Linked DNA regions of Persicobacter psychrovividus. The protein of the gene in region 2 interacts with the protein of the main gene of each other region in a pairwise test. Links are inferred from orthologs where the notes say so. Each region holds a gene or a part of one and is shown on either strand. Other genes may lie near its edges.

Region 1 (3,150 bases), 1.2 Mb from region 2 along the record:
ACTGCCAAACAAGGCAACCCCTTTGAACACCAGCACCTGAATCAACAGGTAGACAAAGAAGTGAACGATCTGTAAAATATTATTGCCTTTCATTACTGTTTCTTACTTTCTTGTTCAAGAGCATTTTGCTCCTCTTTCAACTTGTTCTCTACCACATAAAGGTAACTCAAAGAAGAGAAATCGGTGGCCAGCTTTAAGCGGATACGGTAAAATACCGCCTGCTCGGGCACCTCAAAAGAGGCCACTGTACCGATCATGGTATTTTTTGGAAAAATCCCATCGAAGCCAGAAGTACGAACCGTATCACCTACCGACAACCTGACGTGCCGCGGCACATAGTTCAGGTCGGCCATCTCATAATCTTCCCCAGGCCAGTTAACAGAACACAGCGCATTGGCCGGCTGCAATTTGGCAGACACCAGGAATTTGTTGTTCAGCATCGAAACCACCGTCGCATAGTGCTGACTCACAGATTTTACTTTACCGACCACCCCATTAGGGCCAATCACCCCCATATTGGGCTTGAGGCCATCCATCGCACCTTTGTCGATGGTAATGTAATTGTGGTAAACATCAATAGAGTTATTGATCACCTGTACCGGTGTAAATTTATACTGATTAAGGCGCACGCTATCTGCTGAAAACTCATTGGACCAAAAATAATTGGTCGCCTCAGCCATCATCAGCGCCGAGCGCAGGTGGGCATTTTCAGCGGCAAGTTGTTCATTAACCACCTTGAGATTAAAATAATCGGACACCTCCTTTTTGTTTTCATACACCGTACCGATTGCCCGGTTAGAGGTATGAAAAAAGGCAATACTCTGATAAGAGTTATTGGAGACGATAAGCCAACCACAAATCAGTTCCAGTATTAAGAATAATACCAGCCCCCGAAAGCGGTAAATAAAGAAAAAGAGTTCACGCATTGATAATACGAATTGACAAAAAGCGTAAAAATGAAAAATTCAACACCCGACCCGCAATTGTGGCCAAATGTTGAATTGTAATTTTTTAAATGTAGGACGATAACATACCGCAGTAACTTATCGCCCCAGGGATCTTGTAAAGATTAGGTCATCAACACGGCACGGTTACCATCCATATGTTTCAATGATTTTCCTGTACCACGAACAACCGCTCTTAATGGATCGTCAGCCACATGAATCGGCAATTTGGTCTTTAACGCCAAACGCTTGTCAAGGCCACGAAGCAAGGCTCCACCACCAGTAAGGTGAATACCATTATCATAAATATCTGCCGACAATTCCGGTGGAGCAATCTCCAGGGCTTTCAATACGGCTTCTTCAATTTTAGATACTGATTTATCAATCGCGAAAGCAATTTCTGAATATGAAATCGAAACCACTTTTGGAATACCTGTCATTAAATCACGTCCACGGATTTGGTAATCCTCAGGTGGCTCATCCAGCTCAGTAAGCGCTGAACCAACAGCCACTTTTACTTTTTCTGCGGAGCGTTCCCCAATCAGTAAATTGTGCTGACGGCGCATATAATCCAGGATATCTCTGTTGAAGGTATCACCTGCTACACGAATCGACTGATCACAAACGATTCCCGAAAGTGCAATAACGGCGATCTCGGTGGTTCCCCCTCCGATATCCACGACCATTGACCCTACGGGCTGTTCGATATCAATACCAATCCCTAAAGCGGCAGCAATAGGTTCATGAATCAAATATACTTCCTTAGCACCTGCGTGTTCTGCGGAGTCACGTACGGCTCTTTTCTCCACCTCTGTAATTCCGGAAGGAATACAGATCACCATGCGGTGATTGGTAAATGAAGGTATAAAGCGATTACGTGTGTCGATCATTTTGATCATCCCCCTAATCATTTGCTCTGCTGCGTGGAAATCTGCAATCACCCCGTCTTTCAAAGGTCGGATTGTCTTGATTGACTCATGCGTTTTTTCGTGCATCTGCATGGCCTCATGCCCAATCGCCAGCACTTTATTGGTGTCACGATTAATGGCAATGATTGAAGGCTCGTCAACGACAATTTTATCCTTATATATGATGAGAGTGTTGGCAGTTCCAAGGTCTATAGCAATGTCACTTGTTAAAAAGTCGAAAAAGCCCATGCTCCTTATAAAACGAATTAAATATAATTTCCTACCAATTTACAAAATACACAAAATACCTTAGGGTATGCTGTGTAATCTGCTTTTTTATCCCTGAATTCTTGAAAATACCAACAAGCAATGGCCTGCTGTTACGCTTCGATATTAAATTCAAGGCTTTACAGTTCAAAGTTCCAAAATACGAGGCATAAACAAAAGAACTTTAGGACGATTTATCTGAAAAAAAACAGTTTGGTGGAAATCGAATGACTCAAATTAAAATTTGATTTAAAAAAAAGGCTGATTCCGGAAAAGAATCAGCCCAAAGTATCGAAAGTCGTGATAAACACTAAAATCTTTTCCCGACAGAGAAGCCGTAAGAGATTGTTTGGTAAACATCCTTGTAATCATAAGTTACCGAAGGAGTGATTTGCCATCCGTCGCCAAATTCAATTTCATATTCAAGGCCTGTTTTGATGACAAAGAAATTCTCATCCTCCTCGGCAAAAGCATGTTCATAACCAGGCCCGGCAAATACCGATAAACCCTTCAGGAACTCATATTTACCAACAACACCAAGGATCATGACATTCTCACGTCTGACTTCCTCTTCTGCTTCTGTTGAATTTTCCGGACGCACAGAATATTGGTCCAATTCCACATCGCCAGTAAATCCAACACTCCAGCGCTCGCTCAGCTTGCGGAAATAATCCAGGCCTATTGCAGGCACCCAGTTACCGGTATTGTCCAGCCCTTCAGCCTCCACATAGTGCTTCTTGGGAATGAAGGTGAAGCCTGTATATATGTTCAGGGAGTTCAGTAAGGAGTTTTCTTCTTCATGATGATTTTCCTGGGCAACGGCTTGCCCTGCAACACCCAAAGATGCTACAACTAATGCGATAACAAGTAGTTTTTTTAACATGGTTAAGTTTATTGTACTTTAAAGCATCTAAGCGTTTCTTAGACATTATGAGCCAACGTCTGAAAATATCAAAAACCTTTCCAAACCAAACGCTTCGAATACATATCAATAATTTACGAACTAATAATAGTCCATAAAAAAACCTCCG
Region 2 (3,289 bases):
ATCGACAATAGCACACGGCGTGCGCCACGAATGTCGCGGTTGTCCAATAATGGAGAAGCAATGGCCATTTCTGCTGCACGCAAGGCACGATCTTCACCGTGAACCTCTGCAGAACCCATTACCGATGCCCGAGAATCTTTCATGACAGTTTTAACATCCTCAAAATCGACGTTAATCTCAGCATGTACAGAAATGATCTCTGCGATAGATTTAGACGCTGTGGTCAGGATTTCATCTGCTTTAGCGAAAGCTTCACGAACTTTCATGTTCGAGTAGATGTCTTTCAGCTTATCGTTCAAGATAACGATGACCGTATCACAATATTTTTTTAGCTCTTCGATTCCTTCCTGGGCACGACGCTGTTTTGAACGCCCCTCAAACTTGAATGGGAACGTAACAATACCAACGGTAAGGATGTCCATTTCACGGGCAACTTCAGCAATAACCGGAGCTGCTCCAGTACCTGTACCTCCACCCATACCAGCGGTAATAAACACCATTTTGGTATGCTCGCCAAGCAATTCGCGAATCTCATCTTTGTTTTCCTCCGCTGCCTCACGGCCACGCTCAGGTTTTGCTCCGGCACCCAAACCGGCAGTCAGACCAACGCCAATTTGAAGTTTGTTAGGAACAGGGTTATTTTTCAATGCCTGTGCATCGGTATTACACACGATAAAATCAACATCGGTAATACCGAGATTGTACATGTGCTTCACGGCGTTTCCGCCGCCACCACCGACACCAATCACCTTGATGATCGACGATTTCTCTACGGGTATATCAAAAGTATAGGAAGTATCACTCATTATGCTATCTCTTTATTGCTGTAAAACAGCCCTTTTTTTTCTAATAATAAAAACCTCAAGGCTTAAACCTCTTCATCTTCGACCAAAAAAGTTCTCACCTGATTGAACAGCTTATTGAACACGTTGGTCTTTTTCTCTGGCTCCGGTGCCGCTGCCTGAGGTTGTGGTTGCGCCACTGGGCGGGTCGTTCTTCGCCCTCCCTGGTGGGTGGTTGTCGTTGTGGTTGCTGTTCTTGCTGCAACAGGTGCAGGACGAACAGGTTCCTGCTCAATAGGGGCAGGCTGTACAACGGCAGGTTCACTCACCTGTGCTTTCTTCGATCGGATTCTGATGTATCGATCCTGACGCTCATCAATGGATCTGAAACCTGCCAAAACCAATCCCATTGCGGTGGCAAAGATTGGGCTTTTCACCTCTTCGGTTTCACTTTTGCCAAGGTACTCGTTCGGGTATCCGATCCGTACTTCGAGGCCTGTCATGAGTTCCATCAGTGGTTTCAGGTTATGAAGCAAAGCCCCACCGCCTGTAATGACGATTCCTGCGGAAAGTTGCTTGGCGCAACCGCTATCCAGAATATGGTGATGGATCAGCTCAATGATTTCTTCCATTCTTGAACCAATCACACTTGAGAGGTTTTTCACAGAAATATCCTTGCTTGCCCGTTCACGAAGACCTGGGATAGTCACCAATTCGTATTCCGAAGCTTCATCGGGCATGGCCGAACCAAATTTGGTCTTCAGTGCCTCTGCTTGCTGGGTCATCACCTGCAAACCTTGTTTGATATCATCAGTGATAATATTACCTCCCAAAGGAATGACTGCGGTATGTCGGATAATATTATCATGGAATATAGCGATGTCCGTTGTTCCACCACCAATATCGACCAAACAAACACCTGCTTCCTTCTCCTCTGAACTCAAAACGGCCATTGCGGATGCCAAAGGTTCAAGGATTAACTCCCCTCTTGTCAGTGCTGCTTGCTCAACACATTTATCAATATTTTTAATTGCGGTGGTTCTTGCCGTAATGATATGGAAGTTACCTTCAAGCTTGATGCCCGTCATACCAACAGGGTCACTCACCGACTCGTTATGGTCTACCACATAATCCTGTGGCATGGCGTGAATAATCTCACAACCGGGCTGCACCACAAGGCGGTGCATATCGTTCTGAAGATTTTCTACATCTTCTACAGAAATAACCTCCTCAGAATTTTCACGGGTAATCGACCCATGCTGAAAGCTACTGTTGATGTGTTGCCCTGCAATACCTACATTCACTTTGGAGATATTGACATTGGATTCTTTGGAGGCCTGACTGATCGCCTTTTCAATGGCTTCAGTGGTACGGTCAAGGTTACTGACAATCCCACGGATTACACCGTCGGAAATTGCCTTGCCCACACCGAGTACTTCAAGCTTCCCATTTTTATCTTTGCGCCCAACAACCGCGCATATCTTTGTTGTCCCGATATCTAATCCGACAACAATTTTCTCTGTACCTTCCATTTACCGCAATTTATTTTCAGGAGGAATAACCTCTGTAATCAATTGATATTATCAAAAAAAGACCATTCTGTCTATAAGTAATAAAAGTAATTCATTATTCACAAACTATTTGATCTTTATATTTTAAATTGATTTTATCATATACCCCCCAACCTTTAGAGGGGATGACATAATCATAATAGGCTTTCAATTTTTTGAGCTTTTCGTCAATGGAAACGGGTTTCCCGAAGACGATCCGCTCGTCCCCCACTTGGGGGTACATCGTGATCTGGCAATCCTGATCCACATGCAACTGAGCAATCTGCGCCCGCAAAAAACGGTCGTTATGGATATCAGTTACCAAATCCAGCAGCTCTTTGCGATATTTCAAAGTATCCTGATTTTGCAGGATAATTTTATCGACAAAAGCGCCATCAATCAATAAGACCCTTGCCGTGAATTTATCAGAAGTTGGCAACAACTCCCGGTGTTCACTCAGGTAGGCATCTTTGGCCACCGGCCGAATTAATCGCGCCATCAGCCGTTTTTGTTCCACATCAACGTAAAGGTCACCATCATAATCCCGACTGACATCCGCTTTCGAAACAAAAGGATGATCTTTGATTCGGCTCTCCAGCTGTCGCAGGTTTACCTTGCCATTTTCCACCCCCAAAAGCTGTTCCCTGCCTTTGTCCGTCATCAAACGCTCGACCTCCTTATCATTGATAAAGAACTGGTCAAAAGATTTATCTACATTGATTTTCACATGGTTTACAGGCCTTTCACTTGGACGCACAATCACCAAAAAATACCCCAGGCCAGCCACTACAGCAAACAGGATTATTTTGGGAATCAGCTTTAATTTTATCCGACCGCTCATGTATTAAATTCTCCGTATGTTAATCTTAAAATATACTGCAAAGCGCCCTAAAAACCCTTCTACATCAAAATATAAGACGATTTTTAAAAAAGAGGAACTGTTCATTTATTATTCGG

The links.
Region 1: the proteins of ftsA (region 2) and AABK40_RS03515 interact in binary tests that used the Escherichia coli proteins (3 or more experiments, as listed by UniProt). The link is inferred for Persicobacter psychrovividus from one-to-one orthologs.

Annotation. Positions count from the first base shown.
Region 1 is NZ_AP025292.1:798,305-801,454, reverse strand. What follows is about bases 86-2,902. They hold AABK40_RS03515 (rod shape-determining protein), read right to left. Parts: upstream 2,102-2,902; coding sequence 1,070-2,101; downstream 86-1,069. Other genes in these bases: AABK40_RS03510 (hypothetical protein), read right to left, coding at 2,430-2,902; mreC (rod shape-determining protein MreC), read right to left, coding at 93-926; AABK40_RS03525 (Rod shape-determining protein MreD), read right to left, coding at 86-93. In the rest of the region: more of AABK40_RS03525, read right to left, coding at 1-85; more of AABK40_RS03510, read right to left, coding at 2,903-3,002. UniProt on the Escherichia coli protein: Forms membrane-associated dynamic filaments that are essential for cell shape determination. Acts by regulating cell wall synthesis and cell elongation, and thus cell shape.
Region 2 is NZ_AP025292.1:2,028,304-2,031,592, forward strand. The notes cover bases 92-3,047. They hold ftsA (cell division protein FtsA), read right to left. Parts: upstream 2,315-3,047; coding sequence 869-2,314; downstream 92-868. Other genes in these bases: ftsZ (cell division protein FtsZ), read right to left, coding at 92-806; AABK40_RS08630 (cell division protein FtsQ/DivIB), read right to left, coding at 2,409-3,047. Outside these bases: more of ftsZ, read right to left, coding at 1-91; more of AABK40_RS08630, read right to left, coding at 3,048-3,173. UniProt on the Escherichia coli protein: Essential cell division protein that assists in the assembly of the Z ring. May serve as the principal membrane anchor for the Z ring.